4 regions of the Streptomyces sp. NPDC104367 genome follow, and region 1 is predicted to be linked to each of the others. Evidence: riboswitches for the same ligand, from Rfam matches in the RefSeq annotation. Region 1 holds a riboswitch; each other region holds the start of a gene.

Region 1 (4,194 bases):
GGATCTGGGTGTCCGGCCGTACCCCGGCGGTGGTGAGCCGGAACGCCTCGGTCGCCCACGCGAGGTAGGCGGGGTGGTCGGCGGCCCGCAACGGCAGGGTCTCGCGCAGCGCGGGTTCATCGACCTGGATCACCGAAGTCCCGGCCGCCTCCAGGTCGTTGACCTCGTCGCGCAGGGCGAGGGCGACCTGGCGGGCGGTGTCGGCGAGGGGCTGGTCGTCTCGGACGAACGACCAGGCGAGCATGGTGACCGGGCCGGTGAGCATGCCCTTGACCGGGCGGTCGGTGAGGGACTGGGCGTACGACGTCCAGCGCACGGTCATCGGTTCGGGCCGGGAGATGTCGCCGGCCAGGACCGGCGGGCGCACGTAGCGGGTGCCGTAGGACTGGACCCAGCCGTGCTGGGTGGCCAGGTAGCCGGTGAGCTGTTCGGCGAAGTACTGGACCATGTCGTTGCGTTCGGGCTCGCCGTGCACCAGGACGTCGAGGCCGGTCTTCTCCTGGAAGGCGATCACCTCGCCGATCTCCGTCTTGATCCGCTCCTCGTACCCGGCCGTGTCGATGCGTCCGGCACGCAGGTCGGCGCGGGCGGTGCGCAGTTCGCCGGTCTGTGGGAAGGAGCCGATGGTTGTGGTCGGCAGCAACGGCAGCCCGAGGCGGGCCCGTTGGGCGCGGGCGCGTTGGTCGTAGGGCTGCGAGCGGCGGGCGTCGGCCTCGGTGACCGCTCGGGTCCGGGCCCGGACGGCGGGATCGTGGGTGATCGGCGAACCGGCCCGGGAGGCCAGATCGGCGCGGTTGGCGGCGAGTTCGGCCGCGATGGTGTCGGTGCCCCGGGCGAGTCCCTTCGCGAGGGTGACGATCTCGGCGGTCTTCTGCTGCGCGAAGGCGAGCCAGCGCAGGATCTGCGGCTCGATGTCCCGTTCGAGGGCGGCGTCGAGCGGGACGTGCAGCAGGGAGCAGGAGGCGGCGACGTCGACCCGGTCCGCCAGGCCCAGCAGTGTGCCGAGGGTGGACAGGGACTTCTCCAGGTCGTTCACCCAGATGTTGCGGCCGTCGACGACACCGGCGACCAGCCGCTTGCCGGGCAGTCCGCCGACGGCCGCGAGGCCGTCCAGGTTGGCGGCGGCGGCCTCGGTGAAGTCCAGGGCCAGCCCCTCCACCGGGGCCTGGGCGAGGACGGGCAGGGCCTCGCCGAGCCGGTCGAAGTAGGAGGCGACCAGCAGCTTGGGCCGGTCGGTGAGCGCGCCGAGGTCCCGGTAGGCGCGGGCGGCGGCGTTGAGTTCGGCCCGGGTGCGGTCCTGGACCAGGGCGGGTTCGTCGAGCTGCACCCAGTCGGCGCCGGCCGCGCGCAGGTCGGCGAGAACCTCGGCGTAGACCGGGAGCAGCCGGTCGAGGAGGGTGAGCGGTTCGAAGTCGGCGGGCACACCGGGTGCGGGCTTGGCGAGCAGGAGGTAGGTGACCGGACCGACCAGCACGGGCCTGGCCGTGAGGCCCAGAGCGAGGGCTTGCGTCAGCTCGGCGACCTGCTTGGCCGTGTCGGCGGTGAACACCGTGTCCGGGCCGAGTTCGGGGACCAGGTAGTGGTAGTTGGTGTCGAACCACTTGGTCATCTCCAGCGGCGCGACGTCCTGCGTGCCGCGGGCCATGGCGAAGTAGCCGTCGAGGGCGTCGGCGCCGACGGCGTCCCGGTGCCGCTCGGGGATCGCGCCGACCATGACGGTGGTGTCCAGGACGTGGTCGTAGTACGAGAAGTCGCCGGTCGGGACCTCGTGGATGCCGGCGTCGGCGAGTCGGCGCCAGTTGGCCGCGCGCAGTTCGGCTGCCGTGGTCCGGAGGGCGTCTGCGCTGACGCGGCCCTTCCAGTAGTTCTCGATCGCCTTCTTCAGTTCCCGGTCCGGTCCCTGGCGGGGGTAGCCGTACACGGTGGCCCGGACTGCCGCGGCTGCGGACTTGGTGGTCACGGAGATCTCCTTCGCGAGACGATTCCCTGAGATCCCGGCGACGGGACGAGAGCGCGAAGGGTGACGGAACCGGGCGGAGACAGCCCATGGCCGCCCGCTCGGTATGTACGCCGACCCGCCCACGAGGTCACCGGGATGTCCGCGCGCGGAGTCGTCCGCACACGGGCAGGTGGCAGGTCTTCGGACTCACGGGCACGCCCTCCTTCGTCAGGAGGACACCTACTGGCCGTCGCTTCCCAGACCCCGTACGTCGGGTCCAGTGCGTATGACGGCGGTCGTTCCCGCTCACCGCTGCGGGGCAGTCCCGGATTCCCACCGGGTTCCCTCTTACGACGCATCCCGCCTGGCGGACGGGGCGAACCAGCTGCACCGGCCAGCCTACGGGGACGGTGGCGAGTACGGAGGGTCACGTCCATCATTCGGATGGTGAGCCGAGACACGCGGGTGACCAGGTGTGAAACCGGCGACGGGCGGGAAGACGCCGCCGGCCCGCCCGTTTCCCCGGCCTCCATACCTCCGCTTCCTGCCGGCCGTCCCCGCCGACGGCTGTCGGACAGCAGGCGCCTTCACCCGAATGAGGGCTGTTGTCAGCACGCTCGAACGCTCGAACGGCGATCCCGCGCAGTGACCGCATCACCGCATCACCGCATCGTCGGAATCATCGGAATCGTCGTATGCGCTGTACCAGTTACCGTCGGCAGGTGCGTACTCGGCGCCGATCGCGGGGAGGGCGTGGGCGGCGTCACCGGCGACGGAGACGATGACACCGGGGGTGCTTCGGACCGAGGGGTCGATGAGCCCCGCTCACGGCTTTCGGGGAGGCGATGCGGGTGCGTCGGCCGCCGGTGACAGGCCCGATGCCGACGAGGGCGGGGCCGGCGTCGGTGAGCAGTTGCCGGACAGCTCCGCGGCCGACGGGAATGCGCCTGGGCCGCACGACGAGGTCGGCGCAAGGACGAGGCCTCCGCGTACGACGGCTTGGGGTCGGGGTTGCGCCACAGGAACTCGGGGTGGTCGGGCAGGACGTCACCGGGCTTGGTGAGAGGGTTGCCGCGCGGGTGCATCACTGAGCGGCCTCCTGGGCCACGAGGGCGATGGAACGCTGGCCGACCAGGCCTATCGCTCCATCTCCGACCGTCTGGTGACCCTCCGGATCCGCCCCGGCGAGCCCGTCAACGACGAGCGGATCGCCGCCGAACTCGGCTTCGGGCGCACGCCCGTCAGGGAAGCCCTCAAGCGGCTGGAACACGAGCGGCTCATCGTCGCCCACCCCCCGCGCGGAACCTTCGCCACCGAGGTGCAGATCGCCGGCCTCGGACACATCTCGGAAGTCCGCAAGCGGCTCGAACCCCTCGCGGCGGGCATCGCGGCCCGACGTGCCGGCGAGGACGACCGCGCCGGCCTCGAAGGGCTGCTGCCGGGCCTGGCCGGCCACGATCCGCAGCGTCATCTGACGCCCGGCCCGTCCGCGGCAGGGGCCTGCGCCGGTCCAGGGCACGGACCTGCCGGCGGCACGCGTCCCGCGCGTCAGTGTGCCGCGCCCCGTGAGTCCTCCGGGCGCATGCGCGGCCTGCCCGCCAGGCTGGCCCACAGATGCGGAGCGATGTCGTCCTCGGGGAGCTGGGCGATCATGTAGCGGACGCAGCGCTCGATCTTGACCCGCCACAGGCGGGCCGCCTCGTTCCCGTCGGCGTCGCACAGCGCGTCGTGGACGGCCGTGTCCTCGTCGGCGATGGTGTCGCAGGCCTGGCTGTAGTTCATGTCCAGGACCGTGACGAACATCCGCAGCCGGGCCGTGAGGCGTTCGAAGGTCGTCGCGGCCTGCGGCAGATCCGCGATCCGGGCGAGGGCGTCCTGGTACCTCAAGTCGTCCTCGCGGATGCGGAGATGGTCGTTGTCCCGGGCGGCAGCCCGGACCTCCGCCAGTGCCGCCGAGGCCGGGGCGAGGTTGTCCCGGCCCAGCATGGCGATGCGGCGCATGAGCAGCGCGCCGAGGCTCGCGCGCAGTGCGTAGAGATCGAGCACGTCCTTCGCCGTGACGGCGGGCACCGCGGTCGCTCCGCCGGGCAGCAGGTCGAGCATGCCCTCCTCGGCCAGAGCGTGCAGGCCCGCGCGGATCCTCCGGCGTGACAGGCCGAGGCGGAGAGCGAGCGGAGCCTCCCGGACGCGGTCCCCCGGCCGGTGGCCCCCGGTGAGGAGGGACTCACGCAGCAGACCGACGACCGGATCCGCCG
Region 2 (4,194 bases), on a different contig from region 1:
ATCGGGATCCCGTTCTTCTACTGGTACCAGATGCTGTGGGTGCTGCTCTCCACCGCGCTCACCGGCACCGCCTACCGGCTGTGGCAGCGCGACCAGCGCACCCGCAGGGCCGCGGGCGCGGACGGGGGTGTGCCGCGGTGAAGGACGGTGTGAACGGCGTCGCGCTCGGCGTCTTCGTCTTCTTCTTCCTGGCCGTCACGGTCATCGGCTTCCTGGCCGCGCGCTGGCGCCGGGCCGAGAACGAGCACTCCCTGGACGAATGGGGCCTGGGCGGGCGGTCGTTCGGGACCTGGATCACCTGGTTCCTGCTCGGCGGCGACCTCTACACGGCGTACACCTTCGTCGCCGTGCCGGCGGCGGTCTACGCGGCGGGCGCGGCCGGCTTCTTCGCGGTGCCGTACACGATCCTCGTCTATCCGCTGATCTTCACGTTCCTGCCGCGGCTGTGGTCGGTCTCCCACAAGCACGGCTACGTGACCACCTCGGACTTCGTGCGCGGCCGCTTCGGCTCCAAGGGCCTCTCGCTCGCCGTCGCCCTGACCGGCATCCTGGCGACGATGCCCTACATCGCGCTGCAACTCGTGGGCATCCAGGCGGTGCTGGACGTGATGGGCGTCGGCGGCGGCGACGGCACCAACTGGTTCGTGAAGGACCTGCCGCTGCTCATCGCCTTCGGTGTGCTGGCGGCCTACACCTACTCCTCCGGCCTCCGCGCACCCGCCCTGATCGCGTTCGTGAAGGACGGCCTGATCTACCTCGTCATCGCGGTGGCGATCATCTACATCCCGATCAAACTGGGCGGCTTCGACGACATCTTCGCCAAGGCGGGCCACGCGTTCGCCCAGACCAACCCGGCGACCGGCAAGCCGCGCGGCGCGCTGACCCCGCCGGAGGCGGGTCAGTGGACGTACGCCACGCTGGCGCTGGGCTCCGCGCTCGCGCTCTTCATGTACCCGCACTCGATCACCGCGACGCTCTCCTCCAGGAGCCGTGACGTGATCCGCCGCAACACCACGATCCTGCCGCTGTACTCGCTGATGCTCGGCCTGCTCGCGCTGCTGGGCTTCATGGCCATCGCGGCCGGGGTCAAGGTCACCAACGGCCAGCTGGCGATCCCGCAGCTGTTCGAGGACATGTTCCCGGACTGGTTCGCGGGCGTGGCCTTCGCGGCGATCGGCATCGGCGCCCTGGTCCCCGCGGCCATCATGTCCATCGCGGCCGCGAACCTCTTCACCCGCAACATCTACCGGGACTTCATCAAGCCCGACGCCACACCGAAGCAGGAGGCCCAGGTCTCCAAGATCGTGTCGCTGCTGGTGAAGGTCGGCGCCCTCGTGTTCGTGCTCACCATGGACAAGACGGTCGCCATCAACTTCCAGCTCCTCGGCGGCATCTGGATCCTCCAGACCTTCCCGGCCCTGGTCGGCGGTCTCTTCACCCGCTGGTTCCACCGCTGGGCCCTGCTGACGGGCTGGGCGGTCGGCATGGTCTACGGCACGGTCGCGGCCTACGGCGTGGCCTCCCCCACCCAGGCGCACTTCGGGGGCAGCTCCAAGGAGATCCCGGGCATCGGCCAGATCGGCTACATCGGCCTCACCGCCTTCGTCCTGAACCTGGCGGTGGCGGCGGTCCTGACCTTCGCCCTGAAGGCCCTCAAGGCCCCCGAGGGCCTCGACGAGACCGACCCGCGGGACTACACGGCCGACGCGGGCGACCCGGACGTGGAGGTGGAACTGCCGCCGGCCGTGGCGCCCCTCTAGCGGCGCGGGGAACCGCGCGAGCAAGCCACCCCGCCCGCAGCGGGCCGCCGGGAACCAAGCGCGACGGCGGCCCGCCGTCGTACACACCCACCCGCAGGGACATCGACCGCGCACGGGCCGTCCCGGGGTGCACGGGCGTCGTGCTGTCGACCCGGCGGACCCTGCGCGGCGCCCACCGGATCTACGAACGCCTGGGCTTCGTCCGCACACCAGACCGGGACCGGAATCCCCTGCCGGAGCTGCCGGAGATCACCCTCCTCACCTACGAGCTGACGCTCCGACACCACCGCGACACAACATCTGGGGGTGACACCGCAGCCCGGCACTAGATGTATGCTCATGCTCGCTGTCGCCGCAGGGGAATCCGGTGTGAATCCGGAACTGTCCCGCAACGGTGTACTTGCGCACATCTGTGCGCAGGAGTCAGTCCGAGGACCTGCCGACAGCACGCCCGGCCGTCCGGCCCGGGTGTTCTGACGTCCGGGCCTCGTGGAGTGGGCCGGGGACGCGACACGCGTGTGCTCGCTCGTGTGCTGCTCCCTGCCCTCCGCCAGGCCCCGTGCCGAGCGAGGGAGAGCCCCCACGTGACCATCGCGCCAGCCGACCCGGCTTCAGCGACCATCTCCGTGGCATCCGTGGAAGAGGACGGTCCCGGTACCGCGCTGCTGCGGACCCTGACCGAGCTGACCGCCGACCTCCCCGACGCCGACCCCGGCCGGGTCGCCGCCGCCGCGTTGCGCGGCCGGTCCGCGCGGGCCGACGAGTCGGAGTTGCGCGAGCTGGCCACCGAGGCCGCCGCCGGGCTCATCTCCGAGGACCCCGTCTACTCCCGGCTCGCCGCCCGGCTGCTGACGGTCTCCGTCCGCGCCGAGGCCGCTTCCCAGGGGGTGACCTCCTTCACCGGGTCCGTCGCCGTGGGCCACCGCGAGGGCCTCGTCGCCGACCGGACCGCCGAGTTCGTACGGCTGCACGCGGACCGCCTCGACGCCCTGGTCGACCCGGCCGCCGACGACCGCTTCGGCTACTTCGGCCTGCGCACCCTGCACAGCCGCTACCTGCTGCGCCACCCGATCACCCGGCACGTGATCGAGACGCCCCAGTACTTCATGCTCCGGGTCGCCGCCGGCCTCGCCGAGGACGACACCGCGCGTTCCGTGGACGAGGTCGCCTCGCTCTACGGCCTGATGAGCCGCCTCGACTACCTCCCCTCCTCCCCCACCCTCTTCAACTCCGGCACCCGGCACCCCCAGATGTCGTCCTGCTACCTCCTCGACTCCCCGCTGGACGAGCTGGACTCCATCTACGACCGCTACCACCAGGTCGCCCGGCTCTCGAAGCACGCCGGCGGCATCGGGCTGTCGTACAGCCGGATCCGCTCCCGCGGGTCGCTCATCCGCGGGACCAACGGGCACTCCAACGGCATCGTGCCGTTCCTGAAGACGCTGGACGCCTCGGTCGCCGCGGTGAACCAGGGCGGCCGGCGCAAGGGCGCGGCCGCGGTCTACCTGGAGACCTGGCACTCCGACCTCGAGGAGTTCCTGGAGCTGCGCGACAACACCGGCGAGGACGCCCGGCGTACGCACAACCTGAACCTCGCGCACTGGGTGCCGGACGAGTTCATGCGCCGGGTCAACGCCGACGAGCCGTGGTCGCTGTTCTCCCCGGCCGACGTGCCGGAGCTGGTGGACCTGTGGGGCGCGGAGTTCGACGCGGCCTACCGCAAGGCCGAGGCCGACGGGCTCGCGCGCAAGACCATCCCGGCCCGCGACCTGTACGGCCGGATGATGCGCACCCTCGCCCAGACCGGCAACGGCTGGATGACCTTCAAGGACGCGGCCAACCGCACGGCCAACCAGACGGCCGTGCCCGGCCATGTCGTCCACTCCTCCAACCTCTGCACGGAGATCCTGGAGGTCACGAACGACGGCGAGACGGCGGTCTGCAACCTGGGCTCGGTCAACCTCGGCGCGTTCGTGGCCGGCGGGGACATCGACTGGGACCGTCTGGACGAGACCGTCCGCACCGCCGTGACCTTCCTCGACCGGGTCGTCGACATCAACTTCTACCCGACCGAGCAGGCGGGCCGCTCCAACGCCAAGTGGCGTCCGGTCGGCCTCGGCGCGATGGGCCTCCAGGACGTCTTCTTCAAGCTCCGGCTGCCCTTCGACTCCCCCGAGGCCAAGGCGCTCTCCACCCGGATCGCCGAGCGGATCATGCTCGCCGCGTACGAGGCGTCCGCCGACCTCGCCGAGCGCGGCGGCCCGCTGCCGGCCTGGGAGAAGACCCGTACCGCGCAGGGCGTGCTGCACCCCGACCACTACGGCGTCGAGTTCACCTGGCCCGAGCGCTGGGCCGCGCTGCGCGCGCGGATCGCGACGACCGGCCTGCGCAACAGCCTGCTCCTCGCCATCGCGCCGACCGCCACCATCGCGTC
Region 3 (4,194 bases), on a different contig from region 1:
AGACGACGAGGACGGCCGCCAGGACGCCCGCGCAGAGCAGCACCTGTCCCCAGTCGGCGCCGCTGAGCGAGCCGAGCAGCCAGAACAGCACGCCCCGGGTGGTCTCCGCGTCCGCCGAGGTGAGCACGGTGAACGAGGTCAGCGCGGAGAACAGCTGCATGGCCGCGACCCCGGACAGGACGACCCGGTCGGTGCTGGGGCCGAGGGTGTGGCTGAGCAGCAGCACCAGGCCGAAGGAGAGCAGCGCGCCGACGAAGGCGCCCGCCGACAGGGACACCGCTCCCCCGCCGACGCCGAGCACGACCACGGCGACCGCGCCGGTGGACGCGCCGGAGGAGACCCCGAGCACGAAGGGGTCGGCGAGCGGGTTGCGCAGCAGCGACTGCATGACCGCGCCGCAGACGGCGAGTCCGGCCCCGCACACGGCGGCCAGCAGTGTGCGCGGCATCCGCAGGTCCCACACGATGCCGTCCCGCAGCGGCGCCAGCCCGCTCTCGCCGAGGCCGAGATGGGCCGCGACGGAGGCCCAGACGTCACCGGTGGAGATGTCGGCGGGGCCGATCGTCACGGCCACGGCGACCGACACGAGCAGCGCGGCCAGGCCCCCGCCCGTCAACAGCAGCGAGCGGACGCTCACTTGGCGAACCCGAAGTCACGCAGACCGGCCGCGACCTTCTCGATCCCCTCGATGGTGCGGATGGACGGGTTCATCGCCTGCCCGCTCAGCAGGACGTACCGCTTCTTCTTCACGGCGGTCAGATTGCGGGTGGCGGGGTTGGACTCCAGGAAGCGGATCTTGGCCGCGGCGGTCTCGGCGGTCTGCTGCTTGCGGGTCAGGTCGCCGATCACGATGATGTCGGGGTCGCGGTCGGCGACCGTCTCCCAGTTGACCTGGGGCCATTCGTCGTGGGTGTCGGCGAAGGCGTTCTGCGCGCCGACCGCCCGGGTGATGGCGCCGGGCGCGCCGCAGCAGCCGGCCAGGTAGGGCGACTGGGAGTTGGCGAACCAGTACATCAGGGACACGTCCGAGGCGTGCAGTCCGGCGGTGGCCGCGCGCACCCGCTTCTTCAGCGAGGCGACGAGTTCGGTGCCGCGCTCCTCGACGCCGAACGCGCGGGCCAGGTCGCGTATCTCGCCGTAGACGGCGTCGAGGGTGAGCGGTTCGCCGCGCGATCCGTCGCCGCCGCTGTCGTTGTCCTTGCCCGCGGAGCAGTCGGACGGCGAGACGTACGTGGGCACGCCGAGCTTCTCGAACTGCTCGCGGGTGGCGACCCCGCCCTTGCCGAGGGTGGAGACGAACGAGGCGGTGACGAAGTCGGGTTCGGCGTCCAGCACCTTCTCGAAGGAGGGGTTGTTGTCGGCGAGGCGGGGAACGGACGCGTTGGCCTTCTCCAGGCCCTTCATCACCGGGTCGGTCCAGGTGGCCGTGCCGGCCATGCGGTCGGCGAGTCCGAGGGAGAGCAGGATCTCCGTGGTGCCCTGGTTGAGGGAGACGGCCCGCTTCGGCGCCGACTTGAGGGTGACCGCGTGGCCGCAGTTGTGGAGGGTCACCGGATAGCCCGCGGCGGCAGACGTCTCGGTGGCGGCGCCGCTCCCGGTGCCGCCGCAGGCGGTGAGCAGGAGGGCGGACGCGAGGAGGAGCGTGGGGATGCGGAGCGGGGCGGGGGTGCTGAGCACGGGCATGCCTCTGGGGTCGGGGCTCGTACGCGGAGCCTGGCCTACGGACGTCCCTGCGCGCCGGGGCGCGAAGGTGCCAGCAGGTCTTCGGACTCGGGTTCGTCCGGCCGGGGCGCCTTCCCGGTCTCCCAGTGGCTAGCGTGCCCCGCCCGTCCCCCTCACCGCTGCGCGTCAGTTCCGGATTCGCACCGGATTCCCTGGCCTCGGGTGTGGCTCGACTGGCTCACCGAGGCTATCAAGCCCGTCGTACGGTCGGACCGGGAGACCGCACCAGGCTCTCCAAGGGCGAACCCGGCGCGGACGACGGTGCCCCGGGCCCGCTCGGGGATGCCGGGGTCGGCGGGATCGGCGGGGTCGGCGGGGTCGGCGGGGTCGCGTGAACGCCGCCTAGGCCGACCTGACATGGTCGGCGCCCGACCGGCTGACCGGCTGACCGGCTGACCGGCTGACCGGCTGACCGCAGCCTGCGCTCCGACCCTGCCGGTCTCCCTCCTCACCTCCGGAAGAGGTCGTGCCTCACCACCGAAAAAGGTGGTGCCTCACCTCCGGAAGAGGTCGTTGAGATCCGTCTGCGAGATCTGGTTCTCGGCGTAGGAGAAGGTCCCCCGGTCCACCAGTTCCCGGGCCGCGCCGAGGAGTTGCGCGTACATCGCCCGCGCGATGCTGCCGCCCACCGTGACCCGGCGCACCCCGAGTTCGCGCAGGTCGGCCAGTGACAGGGCGCCGCCCGTCAGCCCCATGACCACGTTCAGCGGCCCGTCGATCTCCTTCACCAGCGTGCCGATGGTCTCCGCGTCGGCCGCGCCCGGCACGAACGCGCAGTCCGCGCCCGCCGCGAGGAAGGAGTTGGCCCGGCGGACAGCCTCCGCCAGCGGACCGCCGGTCAGCAGCACGTCGGTGCGGCCGACCAGGACGAACGGCTCACCGGCCGCGTCGACCGCCTGGCGTGCGGCACGGATGCGGTCCGCCGAGAGTTCCGGGTCGTGCAGCGGCCGGGAGCGGTCGCCCGTGAAGTCCTCGATGTTGCCGCCCGCCGCTCCGGCCGCGAGCGCCGCCGAGACCGTCTCGGCCACGGCCTCGGGGGACTCGCCGAAGCCGTCCTCCAGGTCCGCGCTCACCGGGACGCGCACCTCGGCGGCGATCTCACGGATCCGGCCCATCATGGTCGCCCGGTCCACCCGGCCGCCGCCGTAGTCGTGATCGGGGCGGCCCAGGGAGAAGGCGATGCCCGCGCTGGTGGTGGCCACGGCCGGGAAGCCGACGGCCTCCAGCACGCGGGCGCTGCCCGCGTCCCAGGCGTTGGGGAGCAGGAAGCAGCCCTCGCGGTGCGCCTCCACGAAGCGTGCGGCCAGTTCTCGGCGTTGGGTGTCCACGTCGAAAAGTGTGTCAGCCGGCACTGACAACCGGCCGCTCATCGGCTCCCGGCGCGGTCCAGGGCGACGCAGGTGATCACGCCCTCCTGCCCACCGACCGGCTTCCGGCGGTCTCCGCCTCCTTCGGGAGCGGCAAGTCGCTGCCGGCGTTCTCCGGTACCGAACTGGTCGAAGCCGGATACCGGGCCTGGACGAGAGGCGGAGCCGCATCCGGACGCCGGGGCGAGTGCGGGTCGGGGGCGGAGGCGAGTGCGGGGGCGGGTGCGGAGGCGGGAGTGTGTCCGTGGGGCGCGTACCGTCGTGCGGGCCCGGTGTGCGCGTTCGTTGTGCGACGTAGGAGGAACACCCCCGTGACCAGCCGAGTCATCCTCATCGCCCCGGCGATCACCCCCTCGCTGCGGCGGGCCCGCTTCGACGACGGTGACTCGATCGAGGACCCGGGGGCGGTGCGGCTCTCCCTGCCCGGCGCAGGACGCGCGGTCAGCTCCGCCAGTGTGCGCTGCACGGAGACGGCGGTCGCGCTCGGTCTGGACGCCTCCGTCGAACCGGGCCTGGCCGGGCTGGACATGGGCCGTTGGCGGGGCCGCACCCTGGACGAGGTCGGCGCCGCCGAGCCGGAGGCGGTCGTCCGCTGGCTGTCCGATCCGGGCGCCGCACCCCACGGAGGCGAATCCGTACGGGAGTTGTGCGCGCGGGTGGTGCACTGGCTGGAGTCGGCGGGCCCGGCGGACGGCAGGACGCTCGCCGTGGTGGAACCGGAGGTGGTCCGGGCGGTGGTGCTGCACGCGCTCGGCGCTCCCGAGGCAGCGTTCTGGCGCGTCGACGTCCCCCCGCTCGCGGCGACGGAGGTCACGGGCCGGGCCGGCCGCTGGAACCTCCGGCTCGGCCAGGCCGGCGTCGGGCCGACGGGCGAGGCCTAAAGCCGGGCGCCGGGCGCCGGAAAAACGGTGGAGCGGCCGCCCGGCCTCTTCCTAGGGTCGCCGGCATGACCCCCCAGCGCCGCGCGGCCGCCCGACAGGGCTGACCCGCCCCGATAACAGCCACGCCGGCGCCCACACCCGCACTCAAGGCCACGGCCACGCGACCTGACACCGCCGTGGTTCAGGTCACGTCACGGGCAGACGGACGCCGAGGCCCGTCGGCC
Region 4 (4,194 bases), on a different contig from region 1:
CCGGTGCGACGGGGGCGGGACGCCCCCTCGCCTCCCTCGGCAGACCGAGCCGTCCGGAAACGAGTAGGAGCCGCTTGCCCATGTCCGCACCGCACACCGGCCGTCCCGGCCCGACCATGCGTTCGCGTGTCCGCGTCACCGTCGGGCAGCACCACCGCCCGGCCGCTCGGGGTGGGGTGGTCATGGAGGTTCCCCGCTTTCCCGCGGGTGCCGTGCTGCCCCCAGGGCGCCGGTGGAGCGCACTTGACCGTCCCGTGCGGCGACTGATCCGAAGGCGGCCTCCGCCGTGGTGGGTCAGGAGGCCGCGACCGCGAGGCCGAAGCCGATCAGCACGACACCCGTGGTCCGCTCCAGCGCCCGGCGCACCCGGGGCCGTTCCAGGACCCGCCGGGCCCGGGACAGCAGCAGGACGCAGCCGCCGAGCCAGGCGAACGTCAGGGCGACGTGGAGCAGGACGAGCAGGGCCATGCCCTGGACCGCGGGCAGGTGCGGCGGGGCGAGGGCCGGGAGCAGCCCGGTGTAGGAGACGGCGACCTTCGGGTTGAGCAGGTTGGTGACCAGGCCCGTCCGCCAGGCGCTCCCGGCCGTCGGCCCCGGTGCCCGCGCCTCGGCGGGCGCGGTGCCGCGGTGCCGCCACAGCGCCTGCGCACCCAGGAACACCAGGTAGCCGGCGCCCAGCAGCCGGACCGTCAGATACGCCGTGGGGGAGGCGGCCAGCACCGCGGCGAGCCCGGCCGCGGTGAGCGCGCCCCAGACCAGCAGGCCGCTCGCGATCCCGGACACGGTGCGCAGCGCGTCCCGGGAGCCGGCCGCGAGGGCACGGCGGGTGACCACCGCCATGTCCGGGCCGGGTACGACGGTCAGCAGACCCAGGACGGCCACGGCGGCCGCGAGACGGGTCAGCACGAGGCCGCCCCGGGGCGGGGGGATCGGTTCACGCACCAAGGGTCCGACGCCCGACCGCGGTCGGTCCAGCACATGTTTCCGACCCATACACGTCAGGAAAACCGATGAACGGCCCCGCGCGGGAACACCCTGTGCCCGGGCCGTCGTGCCGTGCGCGGGTCCGCCGCGAGAAGATCGGCCGTGACCGACGTGTCCATCCCGGAAGGAACCGACGAGATCATGTGCGTCACCGAGGCCCGCGATCCGGCGGAGGCGTCCCGATGAACGACGACGTCCTGCTGCACACCACCGGCCGGGCCGGGCACATCACCCTGAACCGGCCCCAGGCCATCAACGCCCTGTCGCACCCCATGGTGCTGCGCATCGCCGAGGCCCTCACCGCGTGGGAGCACGACCCGGCCGTCGAGACCGTCGTCATCACCGGCGCGGGGGAGCGCGGCCTGTGCGCGGGCGGCGACATCCGCGCCGTCCACGACGACGCCCGCGACGGCGACGGCAGCGCCGCGGCCGCCTTCTGGCGCGACGAGTACCGCCTCAACGCCCGGATCGCCCGCTACCCCAAGCCGTACGTCGCGCTCATGGACGGGATCGTGATGGGCGGCGGCGTCGGCGTCTCCGCGCACGGCCGGGTCCGGATCACCACCGAGCGGTCGCGGATCGCCATGCCGGAGACCGGCATCGGGTTCGTCCCGGACGTCGGCGGCACCCGGCTGCTCGCCCTCGCCCCCGGCGAACTGGGCACCCATCTCGCCCTGACCGGCGCCCGGATCGGCGCCGCCGACGCGCTGCTGTGCGGACTCGCCGACCACTTCGTGCCGTCCGCCGCGATCCCCGCGCTCCTCGCCGACCTCGCCGGCCTGCCCGTGCCCGAGGCGCTGGCCCGGCACGTACGGTCCGCTCCCGAGGGGGACCTGGCCGGCCGGCGGGCGTGGATCGACGACTGCTACGCCGCCGACACCGTCGAGGAGATCCTGCGGCGGCTGCTCACCCATGGCGACCCGGCCGCCAAGGAGACCGCCGAGACCCTGCTCACCAGGTCCCCGACCGCCCTCAAGGTCACCCTCGCCGCCCTGCGCCGCGCCCGGCGCCTCGGCTCGCTGGAGGAGGTACTCGACCAGGAGTACCGCGTCTCCTGCGCCGCCCTGTCCACCCACGACCTGGTCGAGGGCATCCGCGCGCAGGTCGTCGACAAGGACCGCCGGCCCCGGTGGTCGCCGGCCACCCTCGCCGAGGTCGCCGACGCCGACGTGGAACGCTTCTTCGCCCCGCCCGGGGAGGGCGGACCGGGCCTCACCGCGCCCCGGTGAGCCGTACCGGCGGCCGCCCGCCAGGCCCGAGACGAAGATCACGCCTGGTGGGGCGGTCTTGGCCGTGCCCCTGACACGCGGTACGGTCGGTCCGATATCGACGACGGCGAGACGGAAGCCGGTGGGAATCCGGTACGGTCGCGCCACTGTATGCAACAGCCCCTGGGTGTTTGCGAGTCAGACCCGTGGCCGTCGTCCTGTGCACCACCGAGATGGGACGCGAACTCCCAGAGGAGGTCCTGCCATGGCGCAGACCGTCGCTCCGCCGACCGCCGGCACACCCGCCGTTCCCGCCAAGCTCCCGCTGTCCGCGATAGCTCCGTGGGCGGTCTTCTTCGGCATCCTGATGCTCGTCCTGCTCTACTTCGTCGGCGCCGAGCAGGGCGCCACCTCCGTGTTCAGCGGCACGGACGTCCACGAGTGGGTGCACGACGCCCGCCATCTGCTCGGTTTCCCCTGCCACTGACGCGAGGGACGCCGCACACCCCATGAACTCCGCAACCGTAAGAAACCTCCTGGTACGTGGCATGCTCGCCGGTCTCGCCGCCGGCGTGCTCGCCCTGGTCGTCGCCTACCTGCTGGGCGAGCCGTCCGTCGACAGGGCGATCGGCTTCGAGGCCACCCACTCCCACGAGCACGAGACGGAGGCCGTCTCCCGCTCGCTCCAGTCCACCGCGGGCCTGGCCACCGGTGTGCTGGTGTACGGGGTCGCCTTCGGCGGCATCGCCGCGCTGGCCTACTGCTTCGCCCTGGGCCGCGTCGGACGCTTCTCCCCGCGGGCGACCGCGCTGCTGCTGTCCGGCTGCGCGCTGCTCGCCGTGTACGTGGTGCCGTTCCTCAAGTACCCGGCCAACCCGCCGTCGGTGGGCGACCCGGACACCATCGGCAGACGCACCACGCTGTACTTCCTGATGATGCTGCTCAGCGTCCTGCTGGCGGTCGCCGCCACCATCCTCGGCAAGCGGCTCCGACCGCGCCTGGGCACCTGGTGGGCCTCGGCGGCCGCGGTCCTCGCGTTCGCCGTCGTCATCGGGCTGGCCTACCAGTTCCTGCCGGTGGTCAACGAGGTGCCGGCGGACTTCCCGGCCGCCCTGCTGTGGCGGTTCCGGCTCTCGGCGCTCGCCATCCAGCTGGTGCTGTGGACCGGATTCGGGCTGCTCTTCGGCGAGTTGGCCGAGCGCGTCCTCGACCCGAAGCCGGCGAGGGCGCCCTCCGCCGCGCGGACGGCGACAGCCGCCCGCTGAACCACCCGCGAGGGCCCTCCGCAACCGTCCGGGGGCCCTCGCGGTTTCTCCCCGGCCGCGCGTGTTCTACGCGCCGGCCGGCGGGTCCGCCTTCACCGACAGTTCCGTCGAGCCCTTGAGGGGCAGCGAGAGGGAGCGGAAGCCGGAGGCCGGGTCGCGGATCCAGTCGAGGTAGTCGGGCTCGGCGTTGTCGTTCATCACCAGAGCGCCCGGCCGCAGTTGGGGCGCGACGATCTCGATCACCTGGCGGGCCAGGGTGGGACCGGAGCCGCCCGGCCAGCCGTCGATGAGCGCGAAGTCGACCGGCCCGCCCAGGTCCCGCAGTGTCTCCCGGGCGTCCCCGACCCGCAGGTCCACCAGGTCGGCGAGGCCGGCCTCGGCGAGGTTGCCCAGGGCGGCGGCCGCCTTCTCCGGGACGATCTCGGAGCCGATCACCGTGCCGCCGCCGTTGTCCCGGACCGCGGCGGCGAAGTAGAGCGTCGACACCCCGAGCGAGGTGGCGAACTCGACGACCCGCCTGGCACCGATCGCCCGGCAGAGCAGATAGATCAGGTCGCCCTGGGCCGGATGGATCGAGAAGCCGATGTCGGGGAAGGCGTGCGGATCGTGGTGTCCGCCCCGCGGGCCGCCCCCGGCGGGACGGCGCCGTTCGCCGCGGAGCCGGTCGAGTACGGCCTGGACCCGTGGGTCCCGCAGTGGTCCGTCGGCGTGCTGGGTCGACATGTGTGAACCCCTCG

What was found. Region 1 has a riboswitch for cobalamin ahead of metE (5-methyltetrahydropteroyltriglutamate--homocysteine S-methyltransferase). Riboswitches for the same ligand answer to the same signal wherever they lie in the genome.
Region 2: it holds a riboswitch for cobalamin, as region 1 does, so the genes downstream of both, ACZ619_RS17195 (ribonucleoside-diphosphate reductase subunit alpha) here and metE (5-methyltetrahydropteroyltriglutamate--homocysteine S-methyltransferase) in region 1, are expected to answer to the same signal.
Region 3: it holds a riboswitch for cobalamin, as region 1 does, so the genes downstream of both, ACZ619_RS29435 (ABC transporter substrate-binding protein) here and metE (5-methyltetrahydropteroyltriglutamate--homocysteine S-methyltransferase) in region 1, are expected to answer to the same signal.
Region 4: it holds a riboswitch for cobalamin, as region 1 does, so the genes downstream of both, ACZ619_RS08380 (CbtB domain-containing protein) here and metE (5-methyltetrahydropteroyltriglutamate--homocysteine S-methyltransferase) in region 1, are expected to answer to the same signal.

Annotation. Positions count from the first base shown of each region.
Region 1 covers NZ_JBVJND010000020.1:177,078-181,271, forward strand. Annotated here, with positions in the region: gene metE (5-methyltetrahydropteroyltriglutamate--homocysteine S-methyltransferase) at 1-1,960, opposite strand, end outside; cobalamin riboswitch at 2,115-2,340, opposite strand; gene ACZ619_RS28310 (GntR family transcriptional regulator) at 3,102-3,596, shown strand; gene ACZ619_RS28315 (helix-turn-helix domain-containing protein) at 3,488-4,194, opposite strand, start outside.
Region 2 covers NZ_JBVJND010000010.1:103,238-107,431, reverse strand. Annotated here, with positions in the region: gene ACZ619_RS17210 (DUF3311 domain-containing protein) at 1-141, shown strand, start outside; gene mctP (monocarboxylate uptake permease MctP) at 138-1,760, shown strand; partial or broken gene ACZ619_RS17200 (hypothetical protein) at 1,853-2,089, shown strand; cobalamin riboswitch at 2,094-2,218, shown strand; gene ACZ619_RS17195 (ribonucleoside-diphosphate reductase subunit alpha) at 2,345-4,194, shown strand, end outside.
Region 3 covers NZ_JBVJND010000022.1:50,897-55,090, reverse strand. Annotated here, with positions in the region: gene ACZ619_RS29440 (FecCD family ABC transporter permease) at 1-637, opposite strand, end outside; gene ACZ619_RS29435 (ABC transporter substrate-binding protein) at 634-1,683, opposite strand; cobalamin riboswitch at 1,739-1,915, opposite strand; gene ACZ619_RS29430 (isocitrate lyase/PEP mutase family protein) at 2,217-3,050, opposite strand; gene ACZ619_RS29425 (histidine phosphatase family protein) at 3,401-3,970, shown strand.
Region 4 covers NZ_JBVJND010000004.1:249,022-253,215, forward strand. Annotated here, with positions in the region: gene ACZ619_RS08370 (LysE family translocator) at 295-906, opposite strand; gene ACZ619_RS08375 (enoyl-CoA hydratase/isomerase family protein) at 1,167-2,213, shown strand; cobalamin riboswitch at 2,283-2,421, shown strand; gene ACZ619_RS08380 (CbtB domain-containing protein) at 2,458-2,679, shown strand; gene ACZ619_RS08385 (CbtA family protein) at 2,702-3,457, shown strand; gene ACZ619_RS08390 (O-methyltransferase) at 3,524-4,180, opposite strand.